Regions from separate parts of the Sulfitobacter sp. G21635-S1 genome, predicted to be linked through region 2. Evidence: riboswitches for the same ligand, from Rfam matches in the RefSeq annotation. Region 2 holds a riboswitch; the other holds the start of a gene.
What was found. A riboswitch is a leader RNA that binds a small molecule or an ion and turns the genes downstream of it on or off. The one in region 2 is predicted to bind cobalamin.
Positions count from the first base shown of each region.

Region 1: another riboswitch for cobalamin. It lies ahead of O4H53_RS20700 (CbtB domain-containing protein); the one in region 2 lies ahead of O4H53_RS06700 (ABC transporter substrate-binding protein).

Region 1 is NZ_JAPWGV010000025.1:30,018-45,049, reverse strand. It holds gene cobN (cobaltochelatase subunit CobN) at 1-1,064, opposite strand, end outside; gene cobW (cobalamin biosynthesis protein CobW) at 1,069-2,103, opposite strand; gene O4H53_RS20715 (DUF1636 domain-containing protein) at 2,100-2,474, opposite strand; gene O4H53_RS20710 (hypothetical protein) at 2,471-2,983, opposite strand; gene O4H53_RS20705 (CbtA family protein) at 2,991-3,683, opposite strand; gene O4H53_RS20700 (CbtB domain-containing protein) at 3,876-4,034, opposite strand; cobalamin riboswitch at 4,079-4,295, opposite strand; gene O4H53_RS20695 (DMT family transporter) at 4,541-5,446, shown strand; gene pncB (nicotinate phosphoribosyltransferase) at 5,491-6,783, opposite strand; gene O4H53_RS20685 (NYN domain-containing protein) at 6,862-7,533, shown strand; gene O4H53_RS20680 (MarC family protein) at 7,626-8,273, shown strand; gene pncA (bifunctional nicotinamidase/pyrazinamidase) at 8,276-8,869, opposite strand; gene trhO (oxygen-dependent tRNA uridine(34) hydroxylase TrhO) at 8,956-9,846, shown strand; gene O4H53_RS20665 (flagellar motor protein MotB) at 9,953-10,804, shown strand; gene O4H53_RS20660 (flagellar hook protein FlgE) at 10,911-12,317, shown strand; gene O4H53_RS20650 (flagellar biosynthesis protein FlgN) at 12,544-12,903, opposite strand; gene O4H53_RS20645 (rod-binding protein) at 12,893-13,171, opposite strand; gene O4H53_RS20640 (flagellar hook-length control protein FliK) at 13,288-15,032, shown strand, end outside.
Region 2 is NZ_JAPWGV010000004.1:186,367-201,398, reverse strand. It holds gene O4H53_RS06770 (GntR family transcriptional regulator) at 1-386, shown strand, start outside; gene O4H53_RS06765 (AbrB family transcriptional regulator) at 383-1,414, shown strand; gene O4H53_RS06760 (transporter substrate-binding domain-containing protein) at 1,434-2,108, shown strand; gene O4H53_RS06755 (D-2-hydroxyacid dehydrogenase family protein) at 2,119-3,093, opposite strand; gene O4H53_RS06750 (hypothetical protein) at 3,090-3,329, opposite strand; gene O4H53_RS06745 (4-oxalomesaconate tautomerase) at 3,381-4,472, opposite strand; gene O4H53_RS06740 (tripartite tricarboxylate transporter permease) at 4,483-6,510, opposite strand; gene O4H53_RS06735 (tricarboxylate transporter) at 6,577-7,683, opposite strand; gene O4H53_RS06730 (response regulator transcription factor) at 7,790-8,494, shown strand; gene O4H53_RS06725 (sensor histidine kinase) at 8,491-9,891, shown strand; gene O4H53_RS06720 (class I SAM-dependent methyltransferase) at 9,943-10,719, opposite strand; gene O4H53_RS06715 (pseudoazurin) at 10,716-11,141, opposite strand; gene O4H53_RS06710 (ABC transporter ATP-binding protein) at 11,146-11,913, opposite strand; gene O4H53_RS06705 (FecCD family ABC transporter permease) at 11,910-12,950, opposite strand; gene O4H53_RS06700 (ABC transporter substrate-binding protein) at 12,947-13,957, opposite strand; cobalamin riboswitch at 14,129-14,324, opposite strand; gene O4H53_RS06695 (ABC transporter substrate-binding protein) at 14,422-15,032, opposite strand, start outside.

The DNA of each region.
Region 1 (15,032 bases), on a different contig from region 2:
GCATGGATCCGTTCGGCATTTGCCCGGTGGGCAAAGCGCGAGAATTGCAGGTGCGGGTCCTTCTTTTCCGGCGCCTTGAAGCTGACAACCCCGGCAAAGATGCGCCCGTCCACCTCTGGCAGCACCACATGCATGGCAAGGTCCGCAGGCGACAACCCCCGCTCGGCCTCGGCCCATTCCTTCTGACGGGCCGTCGACAGCGCAACCTGAAACACCGGGCAGCCGGGGCCATCCAGCGGCGTTGTGCCGTCCTCCCCCCGTCCGGAGAATGCCGTGGCGTTGACGATGGCACATGGGCCCAGCCGCGCCAGCGTCTGATCCAGAAAGGCGCGCCCGGTCTCGGACTTCAGCGAGGGCACGAAAAGACCCACAGCCGTAAACCCCCGGTCACGCAGCGCCATGATCAGCGCATCCACCGGCGCGGTGTCGGCGGCAGTCAGGTAGCTGCGGTAGAAGGTGACAGCGACCACATCGCCGGTGACATCGGCAAAGGGGATGACGCCCTGTTCCGGATCATAGATCCCGCAGTCCGGCACCGTCTTGCTCCCTGGCACCGGGCCCGCATAGAACCCAGCGGCCAGCGCGAGCTGCGCCAGCGCCGCCTGCGCCGCCACGGCACCCCCCGCGTCGCAGAGATGCGACAACCGCCGCAGGGTCGACACCGGCAGCGTCGAATAGCTGTCCAGCGTCGGGTCCTCGCGCCCGTCTGCGGGCAGCACCGCCAGCGCGATGTCGTTGCGCCGGGCGAAATCCTGCACCTGCATGATGCCATAGGGCCAGTAGTTCTCGCCCCCGATCAGCCGGATCAGGATGCCCCTGGCCCCGGTCAGCGTCTGTTCGACATAATTGTCCACCGACGCCGGGTGCCGCAGCGCCACAAGATTGCACAGCCGCAGCGTGGGCAGCTTGCCTTCAGGCCCGCCACCCCGGTGCCAGCCCGCCGCGAAGGCGCCGAGGTCACTGTCGGAGAACGAAAGCACCACCAGATCCGCAGGCGTCTGGCCCGGATCAAACGGGGTTTCGCTGTCCTCCAGCCCGTGGCTTTCGCGAAAGACGACGTGCATGGTGTCAGGCCCCCAGAACACCCCGGATGGCAGCGGTGTCGATGTGGTCGTGCTCCGCGATCACCACCAGGTGGCCCTGCCGCGCATCCGCGCCCCAGGGGCGGTCGAACTGCTGCCGCACCCGTGCGCCCACCGCCTGCACCAGCAGGCGCATCGGTTTGCCCGCCACCGCAACATAGCCCTTGACCCGCAGGATGTGCTGTTCGGTTGCCAGCCTTTCGATGGCCGCGACCAGCGCGTTCACATCCTCGACCTCGGGCATGGGCACCACAATGGTCTCGAAATCATCATGCTCGTGGTCATCCGCCCCGTCATGATGCGACGGGCGGGCCGCCAGATCGTCCTCGGCTGCGGCATTCAGGCCCAGCACCACCTTGGGGTCGATCACCCCTTCGGTCATCGGCAGGATGCGGATCGGGCGGGGGCTTTCCGCCTCGATGATCCGGCGCGCCGTGGCGAGCCCTTCCTCACCGGCCAGATCGGCCTTGGACATCAGGATGATATCCGCACAGGCAATCTGATCCTCGAATACCTCGGACAGCGGGGTCTCGTGATCCAGGCTGTCATCGGCCAGCCTCTGCGCATCCACCGCCGCCTCGTCAGGGGCGAAACGACCCGCAGCCACAGCTTCGGCATCGGCCAGGGCAATCACCCCGTCCACCGTGATCTTCGAACGGATCGCGGGCCAGTCGAAAGCCTTGAGCAGCGGCTTCGGCAGCGCCAGACCGGAGGTTTCGATCAGGATGTGATCGGGTCGCGTGGGCAGCGCCATCAGCGCCTCGATGGTGGGGATGAAATCATCCGCCACCGTGCAGCAGATGCAGCCATTGGCCAGTTCCACGATGTTCTCTGCCGGGCAATCGGGGATTGCACAGGATTTCAGGATGTCGCCATCCACCCCCACGGTCCCGAATTCGTTCACCAGAACAGCCAGCCGCCGCCCGCCCGAATTGGTCATCAGATGGCGGATCAGCGTGGTTTTGCCAGCGCCCAGAAACCCGGTGATCACGGTCACGGGAATTTTGCTCAGGTCATTCATTCGGCAGCCTCCAAAGGCAGGGTAAAGGGGGGAACACGCGCAAGGCTCTGCTTGCGGAAAATCACGGGGCGCTCACGCCAGGGCACCAGCCCGTCGGCACTAGCGGCATAGGCGGCGGCACCGGACAGGATATCGGGGGCATCCGCCGGGGTCAGACGGCCATAGACATAGGTCCATTTGCCCGGCTCCGACAGCGCCACCGCTGCCCCCTGCGAACAGGCGGACAGACAGGCCACCCCGACGATCTCGACCGCGTCAGGTGCCCCCGCTTCGGTCAATGCGCTGTGCAGCAGCGCGCCGGGCCGGGGGGCATCCTCTTCCAGCACCTCACCCGCGCGGCAGGTGGTGCAGACATAAAGCGTTGCGGTCATTCCACCTCCACCACGGCCCGGGCCGTTACCGGCGTGCCCTCCACCTCCAGCGGATGATGATCGTTGCTGTTCAACGTTACCTCGATCTCCACCTGGCCTTTGGGCAGGCCATCCAGATGCATCCAGGGGCCATAGATCCGGGCCAGCTTGACGCCGTTCGCATAGACATGCGCATGGCCCTGCCCCGGTTGATGGGGCAGGCTGGCGTTCTGCGGCGAAAACTCGAAATTCTCGACCATGACATGCAGGTTATAGCCCGCCATCGGGTCCGGGCTGATCATGATCTGAACCTCGGGCGCGGCATCCGCCGGGACCGCAATCGGCGTCTCGTGCATCTTGGCATGATCCATCCCGCCGACAGTCATGCCCCCGTGATCCATCCCGCCATGCTGGGCCGCATCCCCATGATCATGCCCGTCAAAGGTGATCCCGTTGCCCGCCGCAAAGGCAAAGCCGAGACCGCCTCCGAAGACAAGGCCGATGACGAAAAGCGCAAGCGTTCTGCCCATCACACCCTCACGCCGCCTGGGCGGCATGCTCCCCTTCGCGCTGCCAGAAATAGCCCGCAAAGCACCCGAGCAACACCCAGGCCGCCAGACCGACGCCGAGCGCACGCGCCGCGAACAGCGCGCCGATCTCGGTCGGGACAGGACCGGTAAAGGTCTCGGGCTCCGGCGCGCCGATCAGATGCGGTGCGGCCAGCAACAGCGCCGCCGCACTCCAGGCCGCCCAGTTCTGGCCAAAGGCCAGCAGCCAGAGCGCCACACAGGCCGCAATCGCCGTCGCAAACCACCAGACCTGCCGCAGAGCCACATCGGCGGCAGCCACACCGGGCACTTCCGGGGCAAGGGTAAATCCGGGGGCCAGATGAAAGGCCACGAAACCGGCCACGCCCCACAGGATACCCCAACGCCCGTCGATCCGCGCACCGCGGTCCTCGCCAAAGCTCATGGCCGCAACCAGGATCAGCGCATAACCGGTATAGGTCAGCATGGTGAAAATCACGCTCAACCCGTCGCGCATCAGGTCGAAACCGGGCAAGGCGGGATGGGCGCTGACCGCCTCTGCGCCGAAATGGACCAGTTCCCCGCTTTCATAAAGCTCCGCATGCAGCAGCACAGGCTGCACAAATACCAGTTGCAGCAGGCCGATGATCGCACCCGCCAAAGCCCCTGCAAAAAGGGCGGAAACCAAAAACCGTGAAGTCATAACGAGATCCTCTTGCTTTCATGGCAACGCGCCGGCACCGATACCAATCAACGCAAACACGCCGCCGAAAATCGGCAGCGCCTCAAGCTGATAAAGGTCTTTGACCGGAACGCGCTGCGTTGTTCACCAGGGGGAACGGGGTCACCGCCTGCTTTGACGCGGCTCAGACCTGATCCCGATGGCCCATAGGGGTCAGTGGCAGGGGAAACCTGTGGCATGGCGCACATCATGCGCGGCATCATGCAACGCGGCGGCCTGAACGTGCCCGGTCAGCGTGATCAGGGCAAGGCCCAGAACGGCGGCAAAGATCGCGGGAACAAAGCGGCTGGCGGTCTGCGACTTGGCAGTCATTGTAGTCATGGTCTTCTCCTTGCCGTCACACCCGACGACCTGTTTCAAGTTTCTCACGCCTGGCAGGTCTCCTGGCTCACGGGTCGATGCCTTTGCCCGCCTTCCCCGACCGAATGGTCAAGTGGCACGTTGGGCACAGACTCTCCGCTTACAGTCGCGGGGGCGGCTTCCGTTTCAGGCTGTGCGGCCCTTACGGAATTCCCTGTTCGGTTCCACACCCAAAGGGGCGCTTACGGGAACACCAAGCAAGCCCAATGTTGCACTTCGGCCCAGCCAAGGCAAGGCTCATTCACGACAACTCATGCGCCGAATGCGCTTGCCCGCAGCAACGCCTTGCGCTGTCTGGAAATGCCGGCCCCGGTGCGCAATCCCCGGTACTCCGGCCCCGGATCGGGTGGTGGCCTGCCCGCGTCCGACCATAACGTTTCAATTTCCTCTGGCCCTGCTCTGCCCTGCGGCCCATAACAGGCGGACAACCCTCCCCCTCTGACAGGAGCCTTCGCCGCGTGAGCCGAACCACCCTCGCGATTCTCTATTCGCTGTTTGCGATCCTGTTGTTCGATGGCATGGGGCTGATCATCAAACACCTCTCCGGCAGCTACGGGGCCGCCGAACTTTCTGCCTACCGCAACCTGGTGGGGCTGATCCCGGCACTTCTGGTCCTCTGGACTTCCCGGGACTGGCACGCCAAAGGACGCAGCCTGCACATGCGGCAATGGAAACTGGCCCTGCTGCGCGGGCTGATCCTGACCTTCGCGCAATATTTCTTTTACCTGTCGCTGGGCATCCTGACCTTTGCCACCGCCTCCACCATCTCCTATTCCAACGCAGTCTTTGTCACCGCACTCGCCGTGCCCCTGCTGGGCGAAAAGGTCGGGCTGGTGCGCTGGGCCGCGGTGCTGGTCGGCTTTGCCGGGGTGGTGATGATCGTGGGCCCGGGCCGGGACAGCTTTTCGCTGGCGGCCCTGCTGCCGCTGGGCGCGGCGCTTTGTTATGCGCTGACCGCCGTTACCGCCCGGATGATGGACGACGGCCCGCCAACAGCCCTGATCAACCTGTATTCCACCGGCGTCGCGACCCTGGGTGCGCTGGTGCTGACGCTGGCCACGGGCGGTTTCACGCCAATGCAGGACAGCACGGACCTGCTGTGGATTGTGGCGATGGGCGGGCTCGGCGGATTTGCCGTGCTGGTGCTGGTGACGGCCTACCGCATGACTGAACAGAGCAACCTTGCACCGTTCGGCTATTTCGGCATCCCGCTGGCCTTTGTCCTGGGCTGGCTGTTCTACGGCGAAGCGCCCTGGTCCGAGCTGTTCCCCGGCGCGCTGCTGCTGGCAGGTGGCGGATTGCTGATCATCTGGCGGGAACGGCAGATGAACGCGGCAGGGCGCGAGGTGACCACGCCAAAGTAGACACCCGTGCTTTGCCCCCATCGGCCGGGGCCGTTGCGCGCGTTCTAGACCACAACCTCCTGACGGTCCTGCGCGCCAACCCCGAACACCCGCTTGTAGCGCTCGATCTCTTCGGCCGGACCCATCGCCTTGTTGGGATTGTCCGACAGCTTCACCGTCGGCCTGCCATTGGCCGCCACGGCCTTGCACACCAGCGAGAAAGGGGCCAGCGCATCATCTTTCACCAGGCCCCTGAAATCATTGGTCAGCAATGTGCCCCAACCGAAGGAGACATTCACCTTTCCGGCGAATTTTCCGTGCAGTTCCCGTATCTTGTCCACATCCAGACCATCGCTGAAGATCACCCGCTTCTGGGTCGGATCCTCACCCCGCGACTTCCACCAGTCGATGGCAATCTGCGCGGCCTTGACCGGGTCGCCGCTGTCCACGCGAATGCCTGTCCAGCCGGCAAGCCAGTCCGGCGCATTGTCGAGGAAACCCTTGGTGCCATAGGTGTCCGGCAGGATGATCCGCAGGTTCCCGTCATGCTCCTCGTGCCAGTCCGACAACACCTCGTAGGGGGCCTGCGCCAGCGCCGCGTCATCTTCGGCCAATGCAGCGTAAACCATTGGCAACTCATGCGCATTTGTCCCGATCGCCTCCAGCTCGCGGCTCATCGCGATCTTGCAGTTCGAGGTCCCGGTAAAGGCCTTGCCCAGGCCTTCCTGCATGGCCTGTACGCACCAGTCCTGCCAGAGGTAGCTGTGCCGCCTGCGGGTGCCGAAATCGGCCACGGAGAGGTCAGGGATCTCGCGCAGGACAGCGATCTTTTCCCAGACACGGGTCATCGCGCGGGCATAGAGCACCTGCAGTTCGAAGCGGCCCATCGTGTCCAGCACCGCCCGGCCCCGCAGTTCCATCAGCACCGCCAGCGCGGGAATTTCCCACAGCATGACCTCGTGCCATTTGCCTTCGAAGGTCAGCTCATATTGGTCGCCACGCCGCTCTAGGTGGTAGGGCGGCAGGCGCAGCCCCTCGAACCATTCCATGAAATCGGGCCGGAACATCTGACGCTTGCCGTAAAAGGTATTGCCCCGCAGCCAGGTGCTTTCGCCCCGGCTGAGGCTGAGCGAGCGGATATGGTCCAGCTGCTCGCGCAGCTCGCCCTCGTCGATCAGCTTGGCCAGAGGCACGTGGTCAGACCGGTTGATCAGCGAGAACGTGACCTCGGTATCCGGTTTGTTGCGGAAAATGGATTGACACATCAACAGCTTGTAGAAATCCATGTCGATCAGGGACCGGACGATCGGGTCGATCTTCCACTTGTGATTCCAGACGCGGGTTGCGATATCGACCATCAGTTATTCCTCAGAACTTCCGCACCCTTGTGGCAAAGACTGCAGGACAGGGGCAAGGCTAAAGGTTAGGATTGAACCATGGATGTGCTTGCAAGCCTCACACCATTGCAGATCCTGACCCCCGTTATCCTGGCGCTGGCCGCCTTTGGCTATGTCCGCTGCCTGGCCACAGCGCTTTGGCAGACCTTGCTGGGCACAGCCGCGCTGGCGGCGCTTTTGTCGCTGTCCTATCCGTTCATTGCGGCAAATGCATGGGGCTGGGGCGGTGCCGCCGTGCTGGTGCTGGGTGCCGTTGCCCTGTCGCGGCTGGGCCGCCCGCCCGCACCTGCCGCCCCGCCCAGCGAAACTGTCGCCGCCAGTGACCGCAAGGACATCGTGATCGACGGCACCAATGTCCTCTACTGGGATGGCGAGGTGGCGGAACTGGCCAGCCTGCGGCTGGTCGTCAGCGCCCTGCTGAAACGCAAATATGCACCGGTTGTCTTTCTTGATGCCTCATCACGGCATCACCTGAAGGACAAGAGCCTGACGGAAAAGGATTTTGCCAAGGCACTGGGCCTGCCGCAGAACCGGGTGATGGTCTGCCCCGCCGGGACGGAAGCGGATGCTTTCCTGCTGAAATACGCCAGGGAAAACAACATGCCCGTGGTGTCCAACGACCAGTTCAGGGACCGGGCGCAGATTGCAGGCAAACTGCGCCTTGTCCGGGGCATCTTTGCCAAGGGAAAGCCAATCTTCGAAGGCCTTTAGCCCTGACGGATCGCTTTGGCGTTTCACCCGCCGTTCAATCCAGATAATGTAGGGCAACGCCCAGCATTCAGCCCCGAAAGATAGCCGCCCCGATGGACTGGCAGAACCTGATCCGTGAATTCATTACGCTGGTGGTGGTCATCGACCCCATCGGAAGCATTCCGATATTCCTCTATGCGACTGCCCATGTTCCCAAGCAGTTGCACCGCAGTTTCGCCCTGCGGGCGGTGCTTGTGGCCGGGGCCGTGTTGCTGGCGTTTCTCATTGGCGGCCAGTTCCTGCTGGAATCCCTGGGGCTGCGGCTGGGATCGTTCCAGGTCGCGGGCGGGATGGTCCTGTTCCTCTTTGCCATGACCATGATCTTTGGCGACAGCAAACCCGAAAAGGAGGTCGCAAGCGCCGAACGCGATCACCTGGCAGGTGCGGTCTTTCCTCTGGCGATGCCCTCGATCGCCTCGCCCGGTGCCATGCTGGCGATTGTGATCCTGACCGACAATCATACCAATCCCGTGGTCGATCAGGCGATCACCGGCGGGTTGCTGGTGCTCGTGCTGCTGCTGACACTGGTGCTTTTGCTGCTGGCCTCACGGATTGGCCGCCTGATCGGCACCACCGGGTCAAGCGTGATCAGCCGGGTCATGGGCATTGTCCTGGCCACCGTGGCAGTCGATTCGACACTGGGCGGGCTGGAAGCGCTGGGTCTGCTTGATCTGGCACAGACAGAAAGCCCGCTGAATTAGGTTCAGGCCAGTTGCACGCCGCTCGCGGTCATTCCGGCCCGCGCGGCCTCCAGCGAACCATTCAGATCAATCGCGCGGCACAGATCCTGCCGCACCGTCACTGCAAAGCCCAGTTTCGCCGCATCAACAGCCGAAAAGTTGACGCAGAAATCCAGCGCCAACCCCACCATGGTCAGCCTGTCGATGCCGCGGGTGCGCAGATAGCCTTCCAGCCCGGTGGGTGTGCTGTGGTCATTCTCGAAAAACGCGGAATAGCTGTCGATTGCCGGGTTATAGCCCTTGCGGATGATCAGGTCTGCACGGTCCTGGGCAAGGCCTTCGTGGAACTGCGCCCCCAGGCTGCCCTGAATGCAGTGGTCGGGCCAGAGGACCTGCGGACCATAGGGCATTTCCATCATGTCGTAGGGCGCGCGCCCCTCGTGCGCGCTGGCAAAGGAGGAATGCCCCGCCGGGTGCCAGTCCTGGGTCAGAACAACCGCATCGAATTCTGCCATCAGATCGGTAATGCCCGGCACGATCAGATCACCCTCGGGCACCGCAAGCGCGCCGCCCGGGCAAAAATCCTTCTGTACGTCGATTACGATCAGGGCATGCATCGCGGTCACTCCGTTTCTGATTGGATACCGGGTTTTACCCCAGCACCCCCTTGCACAACAGCCCCCCAAGGGCCTATTTCCGCCCCATGCACACAATCGCCGCCCTGTACCACTTTACCCGGTTCGACGACCCCGCCGCGCTGAAACCCGCGCTGCTGGAGCTTTGTGTCGCGCAGGGTGTCAAGGGGACGCTGCTGCTGGCGCATGAGGGTGTGAATGGCACCATCGCGGGGCCGCGCGGGGGCATCGAGGCGGTAATTGCCCATCTTCGCGCCCTGCCGGGTTGCAGCGATCTGGAGTGGAAGGAAGCGCATTCCGAAACACCGCCCTTCCCCCGCATGAAGGTGCGGATCAAACGCGAGATCGTGACCATGGGTCAGCCTGACGTGGACCCGCAGGCGCGGGTCGGACATTATGTCGAGCCCCAGGACTGGAACGACCTGATCCGCGATCCGGAAGTGGCCGTGATCGACACAAGGAACGATTACGAGGTCGCCATCGGCACATTCGACGGGGCAATTGACCCCAAGACCGCCAGCTTTGGCGAGTTTCCCGCCTGGTGGGAAGCCAACAAGGATCGGTTCCACAACAAGAAGATCGCGATGTTCTGTACCGGCGGCATCCGGTGCGAGAAATCGACAAACTACCTGCTGGGGCAAGGCGTCGAAGAGGTCTTTCACCTCAAGGGCGGCATTCTGAAATACCTTGAAGACGTCCCTGCGCAGGAGAGTACCTGGCAGGGTGACTGCTTTGTCTTCGATGCACGGGTCAGCGTCGGTCACGGGCTGCGCAAAGGGCCGCACATGCTCTGCCACGGCTGCCGTCAACCGATCCTGCCGGAGGACCGCGACCGCCCCGAATACGAAGAAGGCGTGAGCTGCCATCATTGTTTCGACCGGACGACAGAGGACGACAAGGCGCGTTTCCGCGAGCGGCAGAAACAGCTGCGGCTCGCGGCACGGCGGCGTCTGCCCTGATCCGCCGATCCTTTGCAGCCCTGAATTTCCCGACAAATTGACCTGTTAAGCGTGCAGTAAACCTCATCCCTTATCCCTGATCCCGGGTGAAAAAGAGGTGGTGGAGATGAGTGCGCAGGCAAATGCGCAGCCAATCATCATCAAACGCAAGAAGGTCGTCGGCGGCGGCGGGCACCATGGTGGGGCCTGGAAAGTCGCCTATGCGGATTTTGTTACCGCGATGATGGCCTTCTTCATGTTGATGTGGCTGCTGAATGCAACAACGGAACAACAACGCAAGGGAATCGCGGATTACTTTTCGCCGACGATCCCGGTCAACCGCGTGTCCGGCGGCGGCAACGGGGCCTTTGGCGGCGAAAGCATCTTTTCCGAGATGACGCTGCCCAAGGAAGGCACCGGATCAACCGCAAAACATGCCGCCCGCGATGACAAGGCAAGCGGGGCCAGCGACAAGGCCGATAACGGCGAAGCCGCCGAGAGCGAAGAGCAGCGCTTTCGCGATCTCGACGCACAATTGCAGGGCATGGGGGGCGAAAGCCTGGTGATGGAAAATGCCAGGCGGCACATCGTGACCCGGATCACCGACGAAGGACTGGTCATCGAGTTGTTTGATCTTGAGGATGTCCCGCTGTTTGACGAAAAGACGGCCGCCCCGACACAGATCCTGAAAGACCTCTCGGCAATGATCGCCGGAACCGTCACGGCGGTCACGAACAGGATTGCGGTCGGCGCGCATGTCCGCGCCAACCCCATCGTCCTGGCAGAAAGCCCGGTCTGGGACCTGTCGGCGCGGCGCGCCACTGAAATGCGGAAACTGCTGGAACACAGCGGCGTGCCCGCCGAACGCATCCGCCGGGTCACGGGACATGCCGACCGGGCACCTGTCGTGACCGACCCGATGGCACGGCGGAACAACCGGCTGGAGATCATCCTGTTGCGAAACGTGCCACGCAACTGAGGACAGGAGGAATAGGACAGATTTTATCTGTTAGCGCAGCGTTAAGGTGACCCTGCATAGAAGTGAGCCTGACTCTGACGGAATGATACAGCAGAAAGGCGTGTCTATGACAATTTCATCTTCGCTCAACGCAGGGGTGGCGGGGCTGCAGGCGAATGCGACCCGTCTTGCTTCCATCTCGGACAATATCGCGAACTCTTCGACCTATGGATACAAACGGGTCAGCACCGAATTCGAATCCCTGGTGATCTCGTCGCGCGGCGGGGCCTATTCCGCCGGCGGTGTCCGCGCGAACACCCAGCGGCTGATCGATCAGCGCGGCCCGCTGGTGTCAACCTCGAACGCCACGGATCTTGCTGTTCGCGGGCGGGGATTTCTGCCCGTGACCCAGGCGACAGAGGTTGAGGTGGGCAACGGCGCCAGCAACATGATGCTGACCACCACCGGATCCTTCAGAACCGATTCAGAAGGATACCTGCGGTCCAATTCGGGCCTCGTGCTGCTGGGCTGGCCGGCGCTGCCCGACGGCACGATCCCCAGCTTTCCGCGCGACACGGCGGATGGCCTGGAGCCTGTGCAGATCAACGTCAACCAGTTCTCGGGCGAACCGACGACAAGCATGACGCTGGGCGTCAACCTGCCCGCCACCGACACCGACGCAGGGGCATCCGGTGACGTGCACAACCTGTCGGTGGAATATTACGACAACCTCGGCACATCGGAAAACATCAATGTCACGTTCACGCCGACCGTGCCCGCCACAGGGTCGTCGAACGAATGGACCATAACCATGACGGATTCCGCGACCGATCCGGCAGGAACGGTGATCGGCGAGTACATCCTGACCTTCGCCGATGACAGGACCGCAGGCGGTACGCTTGCTTCGGTCACGACGGTAAGCGGCGGCCCTTATGACCCTGCAACCGGGCAGTTGATCGTCGATGTCGCTGGCGGCCCGATCGAAATCGACATTGGCCAGATCGGGGAAAGCGATGGCATAACGCAGCTGTCGGATGCTTTTGCGCCCGTATCCATTTCCAAGGACGGATCGCCCGTCGGGAACATGACCAGCGTCGAGGTTGACGCCAATGGCTATGTCCATGCCTATTTCGATACCGGCATAACACGGACCATCTACCAGGTGCCGCTGGTCGATCTGCCAAATCCCAATGGCATGGTCGCCCTGGACAGCCAGACCTACCAGCCGTCGGTCGACAGCGGCTCTTTCTTCCTGTGGGATGCCAGCGACGGGCCGACCGGCGACATTCTTGCCTTCGCGCTTGAGGAATCCTCCACCGATGTGGCGGGTGAACTGACCGCGATGATCCAGACGCAACGGGCCTATTCCTCCAATGCCAAGGTGATCCAGACCGTGGAATTGTCCTTGGCGGATCCGATGTCCTTGCCGGTTGAGATCGCGTTCTGCGTCTGGGTAAGGTCCTTGTTGATGGACTTCAGTGTTTGCAGCGCAACCATTGCACCGTTGTTGGTAAGAATGCTCGACATAAGCTAGTTCCTTCAATCATGGACGCTTTGCGCCCGTGGAGTGTCACCCCCCATGGGGATACGTTGGCGGTGTTCTGACCTGTGCATGCGTTCTGTGGAAAACGATGCGCCACCCGATTTCGGATGCATGGCCTACATGCCCATTCGAGGCTTAAGGTTTGCTGAATGCCAGAGGCGGGACTATCGCGGTTTTTAGCCGATTTTGCCGGAGCTGCCGTGGATCGGCATGGACTTCACGCACGCCGTTCCAATGTGGTTTTGTCCCGCAGGTCGATGCTGCGCTTTTTGCCATCCGCGCTGTAGGTGTCCAGACTGCTTCTGACCTGGCGAAGCTGGGCCATTCGGTCCGCGACTGCGCGGATACCGTCAAGCGCGCCACCAAGAAGCAGCTGGTTTCGCTTTACCTTGTTGTCGAGTTCCCGAAGCCCCTGCAGATCATCCTGCGGCACGCTGTTGATCGCGCCGATCAGTGTATCTTTCGGTGCAAGCATCTCCGCCAGCCGCTCCAGGTCCCCTTTCAGCAAGGCATCACGCTCGGAATCCAGCAGGTCGTTGAGGGCGTCGATCTGATGTTTCACGGTTTCATCGGTCATCTTCTTTCTCCTTGAGTGCTTCATAGAGAGATTCGCTCAGCCCGATGCCACCGGCACGGACCATTGCCGCAGCTTGCTCTTGCACCAGGAATGAGGAAAATTGATCCTCCCCCGCGCCACCACCGTACTGATCCCGGGATTGTCCAAGCCCCGCAGATTTCAGCATTTCTGCAAGAAATGTCGCTTCTAGCTGCTCCGCCGCCTGCCGCAGCCGCAGGTCCGCGCCATCGGAGGAGGAAATGTGCCGCGAGGGAGGCGTAATTTGCATCGACCTGATCCTTAAATTGCGTTCTATTTTTGGAAGGATGCGCCTGAACCGGTAAACAACCGGTAAGGATTTTGCCGCATACACCCCCCGTCGGAGAAGAACTCCCGGAGGCGCTGTTGAACATTTCACTTCCCAATATCACCGCCCCATCGGCGGGCGAGGCCCGAAAGACGGGTAGCTTGGTTCGACCCGCCACAGCGCGTGATGGCCCGGCGATTGCCACCGGCATGCCTGACTTTGGTCTCGCCTATGATAAATCGGCTGAACCATTCCCTGGAAGCGCCCCGGCGCAGGAGCCCGAGACTGGCATGACAGGCACAGGGCAGCGACCCGCCAAGCATGCAGGGGGCGCAGAACCGGAAGATCTTGATGCCTCTTTCATGGGCGGCCCGCACGACGACGCGGAGGAGATATCCAGCCCACACCTATCTGAAGGCGCGTCACGCCCGGCCGCTACCGGTGCGCCAATGCCGAAGCCGCAAGCGGAGCGCATTCCGGAAATTGCCAGTGATCAAATGGCGGTTGATGATTCGACAGGTGACGAGGTTTCCGCGTTTCACAACCGCACCTCACCCGAAGCGAACCCGCAATTACAGCGCATCCTCGCGCCGCGACAGGACCATTCTGTGCTCCGGCAGCAACCGGAGGAAAGCCTTCCTGACATTGCGCATGAAGGTCCAGACGCTCGGGCGCCCGCAACTGCGCTGGTTGGCGAAACGGCCCGGCAACATGCAATGGGGACAAACCCGCCGAAATCCGCAGCCCTCGCCACGGGCGAAGGCTCGGTCATCACCCCAGCCGAACGGCCTCGTGCAACGTGGAACGGCAGGGCGCAAGCCGATGCGCGCGGACCGTCGTCCAAGTCCGGAAAGGAGAGCTTCGACCGTCATGCGATTCCAGACGCACGGCCTCAGCCAACGCGAAGCGACAGGCAGCAAGTTGAAGCGAACGGACTGCTGCCGCAGTCCGGGAAGGAGAAGCTCAACCGTCACGCGATAACAACAGAACTGCAGAATCCTGCGGTTGGCGCAGGCCGCGAGACCTCTCTGGAACGTGCGGTGACCGGCCAAATGATTTGGCGAGACGCAGAAACAGGCAGATCTGCAACGCTGTCCTCTATGTCCTTCCAGCACCCGCCAGCAAGACCTCAACCCGCCCCCGGAGACCGTCAGATAGTCACTGCCAAACAACAGTTGGATCAACCGGTTATCCCGGTGGTTCGCAATGCCGCGCGCACCATGACGGACGACAGCGGGAGCCCCATGAAACCGCAGGGCGACTTGCCTGCGGCGACTGACATGAGGTTGCCACAACAGCGGCCATCTGCAGGTGATGTGGTTTCAGGGGCCGTACAAGAACGCGAAACGCCGCGACAACCCGTGCCTGTGCGCAACATTGAAACGGGGTTGCATCAGGCAACAAACGGGACAGAGCCTGTGACGGCGACTCGCCAGATCATTGACCGGCCGCTCACCCATGTGAGCCGCCCAACCGATGTTTCCGCACCTGTTGCACCTCCTGCCTCTGGTCCTGCCGCCAGCAGCAAGCTGCCAGATGGATTGCCTGCCACCGCCGGGGAGATTGGCCTGCGGCGCAGTGATCGGGTGTTCGACGACAAGCGGGAAACGAACCCGTCCAGATTGCTTCCGCAGACAGTGGATCGTTCCTCCCTCAATGCGCGGGTTGCTGTGCCTGTTTCTGGCTCTGCACGCGATGCTGCGGTGCCAGGCAGCGATCCGGAATTTCTCATCTCCGTGACGCACCGCGCCGCGCCCCGTGCCTTAACCCCTGACCGCCCAACGGAACAAATTCACACAGGACGCGATGTCGCCCTCCCGCAAATGCCCAGGGCCGCAAGCCC
Region 2 (15,032 bases):
TGGTGCTGGAACGCACGGCGGCAGAGATGGCGGCCAAACACGCCAGCCCGGCAGAGATCGACACGATGGTGGATATGAACGACCGGATCCTCGCGGCGCGCGACGATGCGCGCACAGCCTCCGCGATCAATCAGGACTTCCACCGGTGTATCTGCCTTGCGGCGCGAAACCGGTTCCTGCTGGCCTCGGCTCAGGCGCTGAACAATGCCCTGATGCTGCTGGGGCCCACAACGCTGGAAGATGAAGCGCGGATCAAAACGGTCTGCCAGCAGCACGGTGACATCATCGAGGCGATCCGGAGCGGTGATGCCAAGGCCGCCGGGACAGCCGCAGCACTTCACCTGGAAACCTCGCTGCGCCACAGGCTGAAGGCACAGGGCGCATGATCCGCTTCATCACCGCACTTGGCGTGGCGGCCAGTGGCGCTGCCGCCTTTCACCTTCTGGGCCTGCCCTTGCCCTGGCTGCTGGGGCCGATCCTTGCCTGCCTGATCGCCTCGCTCGCCGGGGTGCCGATGCGCGGCAACAAGATGCTGGGCGATGGCATGCGCACCATTCTGGGCGTTGCTGTCGGGGCGACCTTCACGGTCTCTTTGCTGGTATCCATGGGGGCGATGTGGCCGACACTGGTGCTGATCCCGGTGATGGTACTTGCCATCGGGGCGGTCGGCGTGCCGTATTTTCAACGGCTCTGGGGATATGATTTTCCAACCAGCTATTACAGCGCCATGCCGGGCGGATTTCAGGACATGGTGCTGTTCGGAGAAGAAGCAGGCGCAGATGTCCGCGCCCTCTCGCTGATCCATGCGACCCGGGTCATGGTCATCGTCGTTGTCCTGCCCTTCCTGCTGAGATGGGCCTGGGATGCGGACCTCAGCAATCCGCCGGGCCAGCCTGCGGCCTCGATCCCCCTGTCGCAGCTGGCCCTGATGGTCTTTTGCGGGTTTGTCGGCTGGCAGGTCGCGAAGCGGGCGGGCATGTTCGGGGCATCTATCCTGGGGCCGCTGATCCTGGCTGCGGGCTGCGCCCTGACGGGCTTGCTGCAGCACCGCCCCCCGGCAGAGGCGGTATGGGCGGCACAGTTCTTTATCGGCATGGGGGTCGGCACCAAATACGGCGGCGTGACCATGTCCGAGATCCGGACGTCTGTCACGGCGGCACTCGGCTTTTGTGTCGTGCTGATCATTCTGACCATCATCATGGCCGAGACCATCCATCTGCTGGGCCTCGCCCCCGCGATGGAGACCATCCTCGCCTTCGCCCCCGGCGGGCAGGCCGAACTGACGGTGCTGGCCCTGATCGTTGGTGCCGATATGGCCTTTGTGGTGGCGCATCATGTGTTACGCATATTTGTTGTCATCATCGGCGCGCCGCTTTTCGCGCGGTTGTTCAAGACCACGGCGACCGACCCATGACCCAAAGGAACCTTCAAAGATGACTTCAACCCTGGACACTCTCGCGCGCGACACCCGTTTGCGGGTCGCGATCAACACAGGCAATCGGGCGCTGGTGCAACAGGACGGAGACGTCCTGAACGGGATCAGCCCGGCACTGGCGCGACGCCTCGCGACAGAGATCGGCGCGCAGATGGTGCCGGTGATCTACGACGGCGCGGGAAAGGTCTTTGACGATGCGGAGCATGACAAATGGGATGTGGGATTTCTTGCCATTGATGAGAAACGGGCCAGAAAGATTGCATTCACCCGGCCCTACAAGGTGATCGAGGCCACCTTTGCGGTGCGCGCCTCCTCGGACCTGACAGAGGTCGGCGCAGTGGACCGGGCAGGGCTGCGCGTGCTGACCTCCACCGGCTCCGCCTATGACATGCATCTGAGCAAATCGCTGCAGCATGCCACGCTGGAACGCTCCGGCACCCCGCCCGAAAGCTTTGCCGAATTCCGCGCCGGGCGCTGCGATGCGGTTGCCGGGGTCCGTGAATCGCTGGCGGGCTTTTTCGGCGATGATCGGGCGGTGCGGATCCTGCCGGGCGTGCTGACCTCGGTGCGGCAGGCGATGGTTCTGCCACGCGCGGACCACCCGCTGATCGGCGCGCTGGACGATTTTGTCGCGCGCGCGATTGCCGATGGCTTTGTGGCCGGCGCCAGCTGAACCTGCGGGGTCAGCGCCCGGTCCAGACAGCCTCATTGATCATGTGGATCGGTGCGCCATTGGCATAGGCGTTGATCTGTTCGAAGATATCCGTGAATTGCAGATTGAATTCGTCCTCGGTCACATAGCCGATATGGGGAGTCGCCAGGACGTTGGGATGGGTGAGAAGCGGGTCAGAGACATCCGTCAGCGGTTCGTGATCAAAGACGTCGACCGCCGCGTGAATCCGGCCCCTGGCAATCTCGGCCTCCAGCACACCCTTGCCGACCAGCCCCGAACGCGAGGTATTCACGAAAAGCGCCCTTGGCTGCATCGCGGCCAGATCCGCAGCGGTGATGATCCCGCGTGTCTCCGGTTTCAGGCGGACGTGAACGCTCACGATATCGGAGGTGGCAAAGAAGGCCTCGCGGGAGGGGGCGACAGTCTCTCCGTCCTGTACGGCCCGCGCACGGCCCGCTTCGGAGGCCCACCATTGCACCTTCATGCCAAGTGCCCTGGCGTAACCCGCAACGGCACCGGCAATCCGGCCATAGCCGTAAAGGCCAAGGGTGCGGCCGCGCAGGGTGCGCCCGACGCCCGACTGCCAGTTTCCGGCCCTGAGCGAGGCCGCCTGCTGCGGGATCTGGCGATAGCTGGCAAGGATCAGTGCCAGCGTGTGTTCCGCCGCCGCATAGGATGGCGTACCGCCGTGCATGTTCGAACAGAGCAGCACGTTGTGCGCGCTGCAGGCCTCCACGTCGATATGCGGATAGACACTGCGCTGCGAGATCAGCTTGAGCTTTGGCAAAAGCGCAAGCAGGTCCGCGCCGATGGGGGTGCGTTCGCGGAACAGCACCAGCGCCTCGGCCTCCTGCACGCGCGCGGCAAGGGCGGTGGGGTCGGGCTGATGATCGGTCCAGACCGTGACGTCGTGACCATCCAGCATCGAGAAACACGCCAGCCCGCGCAGCGTATCGAACCAATCGTCGAGGATATGAACCTTCATCGGCTTTCGACACCGGCATTCGGCGTTGGTGAGCGCGGTGTAGGCACGAAAACGGCATCATCCAGCGTTAGCAGGGTGCGGCGCACCTTTTCGCGCTCCGCCAGCAGGTGATTGAACTGTGCGTCACACCCGGAAATCGGTGTCGGATAGTTTGCGATCTCAGCGTTCAGGCTTTGGCGCGCCAGGGTCAGTTCCGACCGGGCAATCGCCAGACATTCTTCGTAGTCTTCCATCATTCTCGCCGCCCTCTTTTATTGTATACCATTGTATACCGAAATGGGCCGAGGTCAATGCCCCTTCCAGATCGCGCGGGGAACAAAGACCTCTCCGGCGGCCAGTTTGCGCGCCGTGCGCACCAGCCCGGCTGATTTCAGGTTGAAGCCCTGCGCGGTATTCTCGAAATCCACAACGACATCGATGGTGCCGCTTGCATGCTCCAGCGTGATCGTGGCGGGAGTCTCTTTCGGTATCGCGGCCAGGCCGTCTGCCACCGTGCCGGGCGTCAGCACGCATGAGGCGAGGCATTGCGCACCGGTCACTGCCATCGTGGGATGGCATTTCCACGGCATGAAATAGCGCGTCGCAATGGTGCCGCCCTGCGTCGCGGGGGCCAGCAGCCCGAATTTCGGCGTGACGGATCTGGAAACGTCCCCCATCCCCATGCGCTTGCCCGCCTCCAGCCGCAGGGCCTCCATTCGGGCATAGAAACCGGCGTTTTCGTCCAGCTCTGCGGCCGTCTCATAGCCGGTCAGGCCAAAGTCTGAGGCCCTGGCGATGACCAGCGGCATGGCCACGTCCATGCAGGTCACCGCGATTCCGTCTATCGTGTCGATCAGGTTGCCGGTCGGCAGGAATGCCCCCGTGACACCCCCAACGGTATCCATGAATTGCAACGCCACGGGGGCGGATGTCCCCGGCACGCCGTCAATCTGTGCGGCGCCGTCATAGCTGACCACCTTGCCAGGCGTCTGCACGATGGCGGCCACCCTTGCCCCGGTGTTGACGGCGCGGATGTTGACGGTTGTCTGGCCCTCCTGCGCCTCGACCAGCCCCATTTCGATGGCGGCAGGGCCGACACCGGACAGGATATTGCCGCAGGTGGGTTTGAAATCGACCAGCCGGTCCTCGACGCTGACCTGCGCGAAAAAGTAGTCAACCTCCGCCCATTCATCATCCGAGCGCGAAAGCATCGCCACCTTCGTTGTCACGGCGGCCCCGCCGCCCACACCGTCGATGTTCAGCGGATGCCCCGAACCCACGATCGCGATCAGCGTTTCGGCCAGGGCTTCAAGATCTTCGGGCAGGTCGGCGCGGTTCATATAGGGCCCGCGCGAGGTGCCGCCCCGCATGAAGACGAAAGGGATTGCGGTCTGCGTCATGTCAGTCTTCTCAGTTAAAGGGCCAGGGGAAGTTGGTGTATTCCTGCAAAAGTCCCGGCGGGAAATCACGGTTCAGCAACCACGCCATGCCGCACATGAAGGCGATCCCGGCGCCCGTGTAGATCACGGCGTAAACCATGCTGACACCCGCGCGGAACCTCATGAAGGCAAACAGGAACAGGCCAAGTGCCAGGATAAAGCCGAACAGCGCGGTCAGCGCCAGAAGGCCCGCAAACCACGACAGCGTCGGCCACAGCCCATGGGTCGCACTGGCGTCTTCGCCGTTCAGCTCGCGGTCGGCAAAGATCGTGTCGGTCTCGGGTTTCAGCATCATGCGGATGATCAGCGCGGCACAGCCCAGCAGACAGACTCCGGCCACGAACATCGGGAAAGTCCGGTCGCGGCTGTACTCCGGGATCGACGCCGCATCGTAGTAGGCATAGGCGATGTAGCCGGTGATGATCAGCAGGAACACGAAGGGTGCCCGCTTGGACCCGGATTGCACGTCACCCTCGGCCAGGATGTTCTTGGCCTGACGCAGCCCGAGCACGACGGAGATCACCGTGATAATCAAAAGGATGATGACGATGGGCGAGAAGATATATTCGATGCCTTCGCCAAAGCTCTTGCGGAACTGGCTTTGCGCGATCTGCACGGCCTGGTTGGCATAGGTCTCGGCCGGGCGGGCCAGCACGAAACCGATCAGGAAGGCCGGGCGCGACCAGTCAAAGCGGCGCATCATGATGCCAAGGAAACCGATGCCCAGAAGCGCCACCAGGTCCATCAGGTTCTGGCCGGACTGGAAGGCGGCAAAGCTGATGATCATGAACAGGAACGGGGCCAGCAACGCGAACCGGATCGTCGTCAGCTTGGCAATCCCGCCCGAGGCCGCGATGCAGATGACCGTACCGACCACATTGGCAAGGGCCAGCAGCCAGACGATGGAATAGGTGATATCAAGGTTGTTCTTCAGCATGGCCGGGCCGACCTCGATCTGGCCGGAGCCCAGCAGGGCAATCGCGCCGATGAAGATCGCCATGGACCCGGACCCCGGAATCCCGAACAGCAAGGTCGGGACAAGCCCGCCGCCTTCCTTGGCGTTGTTCGAGCTTTCCGGCCCGATCACGCCACGCACTTCGCCCTTGCCGAACTGCGACTTGTCCTTGGTGGTCTGCACCGCATGGCCATAGGCGATCCAGTCAACGACAGACCCGCCAAGGCCGGGGATGACACCCACGATCACGCCGATGATGGAACAGCGGACCGACAGCCAGATGTTGGCCCACCAGTCGCGGACACCCTCCAGCCAGCCGCCGCCAAGCTGCGGTTCGCGTGCAATGGCGCGGTCCTGCCGGAGAAGCGAGATGATCTCGGGAATGGCAAAGATGCCAAGGCCGACGATGACCAGTTTCAGCCCGTCCGCCAGATAGGGGAAATCATAGGACGACATGCGCAGATCGCCTGAAGAGGCACCCTCGCCAATCGTGCCGATCAGCATGCCCAGACCGGCGGCGACGATGCCCTTGATGGCGACGCGCCCTGCAAGAATGCCGACCATCGACAGGCCGAAGATGGTGATCATCAGCAGTTCAGGCGTGCGGAACTCCAGCACGATGGGCCGGGCGATCAGGATGAAGATCGTCAGGAAGCTTGCGCCGACCAGACCGCCGAACAACGATGAGGCAAAGGCGGCCGACAACGCGCGCGCGGCCTGTCCCTTCTTGGCCATGGGAAAGCCGTCCAGCACTGTTGCCTGGCTGGCAGACGATCCCGGAATGCCCATCAGAACAGAGGCGAAAGTATCCGATGTCGGCACCACGGCCACCATCCCCACCATGAGCGCAAGCCCCAATATCGGGTCCATCCCGAACATGAACGGCAGGAGCAGCGACAGCCCCGCGATGCCGCCCAGACCGGGAAACACCCCGATGCAAAGGCCCATCAGAACACCAAGTGTGAGGTAACCCAGTACGACGGGCTGCAGGATCAGCCCCCACGCACTGCCCAGCGCCGGCAGCGCCTCCATGATGACTTCCATGACAAATCCTCCCGATCCGCTTGGTCAAACGCCCCGCCTGCCGGCGGGGCGCTCGCAAAGCGGGTCTCAGTTCAGCGACACGCCGTATTTTTCCTGCAGCCAGTTCTGGATGAAGGCCTTGGCCTCGGGTGTGACCTTGGTGGCGCTGGCAAGCGCCTTTTGCGCAGGCACGCCGGTCATCTGGGGGTATTTGCCCAGACGCTTTTCCGAAATCGCGGCGAAATCGGGCCGCGCCTTGATGGCCTCGAAGGCGGCGGTATAGGTCGCAATCGCCGCATCGGAGGCGCCATTGGGCAGGAAGACCATCTTCTGCGCCGGGAATCCGGCGATGAAGAACGCTTTCCAGGCATCCCAGCTTTCGCCGGAGGTTTCGCAGCCCTCGGTGGCTTCGCAGACTTCCTTGAAGGTCGGGATGTCGGGGAAGGTTGGATCGCGCACGATGTTGCCATCGTCATCCAGCGCACCCCAGGTCATCATCGGCACGGCTGTGCCCGCCTCGACCAGCGGTGTCACGCCGGACAGGTAAGACGAGGACGTCTGATAGTCGATGTTGGCTTCGCCCCGTTCAAACATCAGGCGGCCATCGCCACGGCCCTTGATGCCCATGACGCTTTCGACATTCAGACCCAGCATTTCCCAGGCCAGTGTCGGCACGAGGTCAAGGCGCGTGGCACCCTGGTTGCCATAGATGAAATCGACTTCCTTGAGGGCGCTGGCGTCCATGCCGTCCATCTTCGCTGCCAGATCGGGCGGCAGATAGGCGACACCGCCGGTGCCCGAGGCCAGGACAACGTTCCAGTCGGCATAGTCGAACTTGACGCGCGGATCACCCAGCAGGAACGGGAATTGTGTGGAGCCGCTGGAGCCGAAGATGGTGGTGCCGTCCTCAAAGGTCTGCGACTGGAAATAATTCGCACCCTTGGTCGAACCGGCACCGGGCATGAACTTCACGACCACCGTGGGCTGACCCGGCAGCGCCTCGGACAGAAGCGGGGCATAGAAGTTGGCCCATTTGGCCGAACCGCCGGTTTCCGAGAACGGGATGATCCATTCGACGGTCTTGCCCGCCATATCCATGGTTTGGCCTTCGGCATGTGCCTTGACCGAGAATGTTGCAGCGGCAGCGGCCACGAGACCAACCGCCACGCGACGCGTGGTTTTGAAAGTGGACATATCTTCCTCCCTTGAATGTAGTCCCTGGTATTGGAGGGACCAAATTAGAATCACGAGGGGGTGTCCGCCCCCTGTTGATCTACGCTGAGTGAACTGCGAACCTTTCATGAAACTTGCATGCGGGAAAATAAGTGCCGTGCGGATTACGCTGATCGAGGACAACGCAAGCCTGGCCAAGGGCATCGGATACCGTCTGGAAGACGCGGGCCATGCCGTGGATCATCTGGCCGATGGCGCCGAAGCGGAAACCTATCTGCAGGCCGACGGGGCCGATCTGGTCATCCTCGACATCAACCTGCCGGGGGTGGACGGGCTGACGCTGCTGCGCCAGATGCGCCAGCGGGGCGATACCCGGCCGGTGATCCTGCTGACCGCAAGGGCAGAGACCGAGGACCGCGTGCTCGGGCTTGATGCCGGTGCCGATGATTATCTGATCAAACCCTTCGACATGGCGGAACTGGAGGCCCGCGTGCGCGCCCTGCTGCGCAGGCGCGCCATTCCCCAGCAACAGCGCGAAGCCGTGGGCGCCCTGCAATATGATGTCGCCGGTCGGCAGTTGTTCGACGGTGAAACCGAGATCGACCTGCCACGCCGCGAGATGTCCATGTTCGAATGCCTCTATGCCGCCAATGGCAGGCTGGTGACCAAAAGCACCCTGCTGGACCATGCCTATGGTGTCGGCACCGATGTGGCCGATACGGTGGTCGAGGTCTATGTCTCGCGCCTGCGCCGACGGCTCAGCCCCCATGGCATCCAGATCAAGACCCAGCGCGGTCTGGGCTATCAACTCCTGACCGGGCAGGCGGAATGAGGCCGCATTCGCTCCGCTCCCGGCTGATCCTGATCATCCTGACCCCTTTGCTGCTGATCGCCCTGATCACCGGGATCTGGCAGTACAGGACAACGACACTCAGGGCCGAAGGCATCTTTGACCGGGGTCTTCTGTCGGCCGCCCTCGCAATCTCGCGCGATATCGCGGTATCGGATGGTGACGCGCTGAGCCCGCCGACCCGCGCCATCCTCAGCGATACCTCGGGGGGCGAGATTTTCTATCATGTCTATGCGCCCGACGGCGTCTTTGTCACCGGCTACGCAACCCCGCCGGTGCAACCCCCGTCGGCCCCCCAGAATCAGGCCGAACCCTATTACTACGACGCCCGCTACAGGGGCGAGGAGGTACGGGTCCTGCGGTTTCAGGATGGCACGACGATCAGCGGTGTCAGCGGGGTCTTCAACATCACGGTCTGGCAGAACGCTGACGTGCGCAACAACTTCGTGCATGAAGTCGTGACGCGATCATTTGCTGTCATCGGCCTGCTCGTGGCCTCGGTCGCCCTTGTCGTCTGGTTCGGCGTCGCCCTGGGCCTGCGCCCGCTGCTGGATCTGGAAATGGCCATTGCCCGCCGGACCCCCACCGACCTGGAGCCGATCCGCCGTCCGGTGCCGATAGAGGCCCGCAAGCTTGTCGAAACGTTGAACACCCTGCTGGACCGCGTCTCTCGTCGGATCAGCTCGAAGGATGAATTCATCTCCAACGCCGCCCATCAGTTGCGAAACCCTGTCGCCGGTGTGCTCGCCCTGGCCGAGGCGGTGCAGAACGCCCCGAGCCGCGAATCCGCCATCGCGCGCAGCGCCGAACTGGTCGACGCCGCCCGTGAGGCGAGCAGCCTGACAAACCAGCTATTGTCCTTTGAGCGGGCGAGCGGCACAGATGTTGACCGCTCCGGCACCCGGATCGACCTGCGCGACCTGCTGAGCCAGATCACCGAACGCTTCAAGTCCCAGATCGCGCCGAGGCAGTTGGATCTGACCCTCGCGCTTCCCGACAGGGCGGTCGTGATCAAGGGCGACGAATTCATGCTGCAAGAGGCCTTTTTGAACCTGTTGATGAATGCCGTGGTGCACGGCGGCCCCGGCATGTCAGCCATCGCGGTCAACCTGGCCAGGGAAGGCGAGATGGCCGTGATCGAGGTGAAGGACAACGGCGTCGGCATCCCACGCGAAAAATTCGTCGAAGCGGTCAGCCGTTTCGGTCAGGCCAATGGCGGCCCGGGCAGCGGGCTGGGCCTGCCCATCGCGGCGCGGGTGATGGAAAACCACGGCGGGTCGCTCAGGCTGCTCGACATATCGGAGGGGGGGGCTGTGCTGCTCGCGCTTCCATTGGATGAAGGGGACCTGCCGCACGACAGCCGCCGCAAAAGCAACTGAGAAAGCCCGGTTGCGCCACCGCGCCCCAGGATTCTACCGGGTTGGGATAAATCAGGCGATCGGCGGTTTTTCGGCCAGCAGGATGAACCTTTCGTAAAGCCGGGTCCGCAGGTTGTTGCGCAACCCGGTGGTCTGCCGCTGCGCCCGCGCAATCGGCGCGTGAGAGAGCTGCCGGATTGGCGAGAACCCGGCCGCCTCCAGCATGGGCGCCAGCCGTTCGGCCCTCAGCCCCGCAGCAAAGGGCAGACGCCGCATGATCGCGCGATGCTGTTCGCCCACCGCCCCGTCAATATGTGGCTCGGGCGAAATCCTGTTCCACAACGCCAGGACCCGGGCGGCCACCCGCCCGGCAAGCGGCAGGTTCGCCCAGTCACCGTCATAGATCAGCAGCCGTCCGCCGGGGCGCAGAATGCAGTACCAATCGGCAAAGGCGGCGTCAGGCTCGACCAATGTCCAGACCAGATGGCGGCAAAGCACGGCGTCATAGCTGTTGTCAGGCTCCAGCGTGCGTGTGGCATCGGCATGAAGGAACCGCAAACGCGGCTTGCCTGCGTGTTTTTCGCGCGCCCGGGCCAGCATGGCTTCGGAAAAATCAAGCGCGGTGACGTCATGGCCCTGATCATGGATCAGCCTGGTGACCTCGCCCGTGCCACAGGCCAGCTCAAGCACACGCCTGGGGGCCGGTCCCAGATGTTCGCGCATCGGGGCTGCCCAGGCCGCCGCTTCCGCGCCCGGCTCGATGCGGTGCCCGAAGGACATATCAAAGGTTGCAGCGCGCCGGGACCAATGGGCGCGGATTTCCTCGGTCAGATCGTGGTTCAGGGTCATTCGGTTTCCCGGGCAAGGATGGCGGTGAAACGATCTTTGGCGCGGCGCGGAAGATCGGCTGGAAAATCGGCTTGGGGAATGTCTCCGACCTGAATCAACATGACCATTCCCATCGCGAAATGCGGCGAGCATTTGATTCCGTAGCTGCCCGGCACTGTCAATGTCACGGTGAACTCTTCGTTGATCTGGCTTTTGAACGGCACGGCACCCAGCGGCAGCATCCCGTCGATGATCGCGGCATTATGCCCCGATTGCACCGGGATGAAACGCACCGCGTCGCCGGGGGCGATTTTCAGAAATTCCGGTTCATAGATCATCGCCCCCTGATCGTTGCGTGTGTACATCTGCACCTCATGCGTTTCGGCAAGGGCCACCAAGGGGGGCAGGGCGGACAGGATCGTCAGCAGCGCAATATGCTTCATCGGTTCACACCTCGTGACATAGAAAGCGAAAGACGGTTGCATTGTCGGCGGGGTCGCGCAGCCGGGTGGCCTGAACGCGAAAGATCGAGGCCAGCCGCGCGGTGCTCAGCACCTCATCGGGCGGCCCGCAGGCGACCATGCGCCCGCCGTCCATCACCGCCAGGCGGTCACAGCCCATCGCCTGGTTGAGATCATGCAGCGCCATGACCACCGTCACCGGCAGATTGGCCACCAGCCGCAGCAGTGACAGCTGGTGATGGATATCAAGATGGTTGGTCGGCTCATCCAGGATCAGGATGCGCGGCCGCTGCGCCAGTGCCCGTGCGATCTGGACCCGCTGGCGTTCACCGCCCGACAGCGTGGCCCAGCGGTGCCCTGCCATCTGGGCCATGCCCACGGCCTCCAGCGCATCGGTCACGATGGCCCGGTCCTGCGCACCGAAAGGGGCCAGCGCCGACAGCCAGGGCGTGCGCCCCAGCTCGACCACATCACGCACCAAAAGCGCCTCGGAGGTTTCGGCGATCTGTTCCACAACCGCAATCTTTTGGGCGATGTCGCGCCTGCTGAGCGTGGTCAGGGGCGCGCCCTCCAGCAGCACGGTGCCGGTGCGGCGCGTCAGCAGCCCCGCCAAAAGGCGCAGCAGCGTGGATTTGCCGGAACCGTTCGGGCCGATCAGGCCAAGCGTCTCACCCGGCGCAACCTCAAGCGAGACCTCCTCGACAATGGGCCGCGACCCTGCCGCCCAGCCAAGGGATTTTGCCTCAAGCCTCATGACCATCTCCTGTTGCGCACAAGGATCAGCGCAAAGCCCGGTGCGCCAACCAGCGCCGTGACCACACCAATCGGGACAACCTGACCGGGGATCAGCATGCGCGAGGCGATATCCGCCAGGATCAGAAAGACCGCCCCCGCCAGGGCGGAGGCAGGCACCAGCCGCGCATGCCGTGGCCCGACGACAAAACGCATGGCATGGGGGATCACAAGGCCCACGAAACCGATGGAGCCGACCAGGCTGACCATGGTGGCGGTCATCAGGGTCACGGCGCCGATCAGCATGATCTGCACCCGACGCACCGCGATGCCAAGCGAGGCCGCCGAGGACACGCCGAAGGAAAACGCATCCATTGCCCGCGCAAACCACAGGCAGATCAGAAAGCCGACCGCGGTGACGGGGGCCGCCAGCACCACATCGGGCCAGCGCACCCCCGACAGGTTGCCCAGCAGCCAGAACATGATCCCGCGCGCCTGTTCCGCATTTGCCGATTTGGCGATCAGAAAGGATGTGAGCGCGTTGAAAAGCTGCGAACCGGCGATGCCCGCAAGCACCAGCTGCGCAGAGCCGCCACCCGCCGCGCGCGCGAGCATTGCCACCACGGCAAAGGCCAGCGTCGCCCCGACAAAGGCCCCGCCCGAGATCCCCAGAAGACCGCCGCCAACGCCCAGAATGGTGACCGCAACCGCACCGGCTCCGGCCCCTGCGGACACGCCCAGCAAGTAGGGATCGGCCAGCGCATTGCGCACCAAAGCCTGTAGAACGACACCCGACAGGGCAAGCCCCGCACCACAGGCGGCAGCCAGCAGGGTGCGCGGCAGACGATAGCTCCAGATGATCCCGGCGTCGATGGGATCGACGATCAGCCCGGCGTCCCAGATGTTATTGGCAAAGACCGCCGCCACCGTCGCAAGCGGCAGCGGCGTCTCACCAATGACGACACCGCCCAGAACGGCCAGCATCAATATGGCCGCCCCCTGCGCGACCCGCAGCCCATATGTGCGCCGCAAAACGCGGGGGGCAGCCAGATCACTCATTGAAGATCAAACTCCGGCAGGGCCTCGGCCAATGTCTCAAGCGCTGTGACATTGCGGATCGAGGGGTCCATCGAATGCGCGTTCAGGACCACGATGCGGTCATTCCTGACCGCGTCCATCTGGCTGGTCACCGGATCGCTGCGCAGGAATTCCAGCTTCTTCTCCACATCATCCGCCTCGAAACGGCGCCGGTCCATTTCGGCGACGACGATGACCGAAGGATTGGCGCGGGCGATGCTTTCCCAGCTGACAACCGGCCATTCCTCGTCGCTTTCCACAACATTGCGCAGCCCGAGCTTCTCCATCATGTAACCCGGAGGTCCCTTGCGGCCCGCGACATAGGGGTCGATGTCCATCTCGGCGGAGGAGAACCAGAACACGGCCGAGGCATCCTCAAGATCCAGCGCCGCCGCCTTTTCGATGGCCGCCGCTTCGCGGGCTTTCAGATCCGCGACCAGAGCCGCGCCTTTTTCGGACACGTCAAAGATCTGTGCCAGCTGGGTGACACCGGCATAGATGCTGTCCATCTCGAACATGGCCAGACGGGTGCCGTCCGATCCGGTGCTGTTGTCCTTGGCCCAGCAATCGGCGGGCAGCACGAAGGTCGGGATGCCAAGGTCGGCAAACTGGTCGCGGGTGGCCACGATGCCCTGCGGGCCGATGTGCCATTCATATTGCACGACAACCACATCGGGGCGCTTCTCGACCACGGATTCAAAGCTGGGGTCATTGTCGGCCAGACGTTCGATGCCAGCGTTCAATTCGGTGAAATCCGGCAACACTTCGGTGAACCAGACCGAGGTGCCGGCAACCCTGTCGCCAAGCCCCAGCCAATACATCAGTTCGGTTCCGGCCTGACCGACAGTCACCGCCGTTTCAGGGGCCGCGTCAAAGGTGACGTCGACGCCGCAATTCTCGATTGTCAGGGGATAGGTCGTCTGGGCCTGCGCCATCGGCGCGAAACAGACCGCGCCCAGCAGGGCCGCCCTTAGTGTCTTGTGGTACATCCTATGTCTCCGGAGTGTGATGCGCCCGGAGACAAAGAGGGTATGGCGAACCCATGGCTGGCCCGCACGGCAACCGGGGCGGCTGACATCTGCAGGCTGGCGATGGAGGGTGCGTGGGAGCACCGCTGGACAAAGTTCATTCGACACCTCCCCGGACTCCCCGCCCGGGCCGCGTTACGTTTGCTGTCGGCAGGTCTCCTGACTGGCGGGTCGTCACGGCAGCGGCCTTCCCATGGCACGGGGCCACAGTGGCATGATCGCTGCACGCTCATCGCCTACAGTTGCGGGGGCAGTTCCGGTTCACCGCTTGCGCGGTGGCGGATTCCCTTTTTGATTCCTTGCGGAAACCGACAGACGTTGTTCTAGCCAGCAATTTCCGCAGCCGCAATCGCCGATCTCGGGCCGCTCAACCACAGCCCGGAGCGCGACGGGTCGCAGCTGCGCGGCAGGGGCGGCGGCACCGGTCATTTCAGGCCCTGCGCCTCCATCGCTTCGGCCAGTGCCTCAAGCCCGTCGATGATCCGGGTCGAAGGGTTCAGCGTCATCGCGTCCATCGGCAGCACCCGGCCCTCGCTGACCGCCTCCATCAGGCTGGCCACCGGATCGCCGGTCAGGAACGCCATCTTGGCCTCGGTCGAATCCATCGGATAGCGGCGGCGGCTCATATCGGCGATGGCGATGATCGTCGGGTTCTTCCGGGCGATTGTCTCCCAGCTCACGGTCGGCCAGTCCTCGAAACTGTCGATGATGTTGGTCATCCCGAGTTGCCGCGCCATGTAGCCCGGTGCGCCGTTCTGCCCGGCGACATAGGGGTCGGCCTCCGTGGTTGCCGACGAGAACCAGAAGACGACGCTGACATCCCCGGAGACCGCGCCGACCTTCGCCTTTGCCGCTGCTTCACGCTTGCGCAGCTCCGCGATCAGCGCCGCGCCCCGGTCCTGAACGTCAAAAATCTCGGCCAGCTCGGCAATGTCACGATAAACGAGGTCCATCTCGAAGGGCACCGGGCGCGGGCCGTCCGAGGCTTCCATCTGCGGCCGGTCGGCACAATCCGACGGCAGGTTGTAGGCCGGAA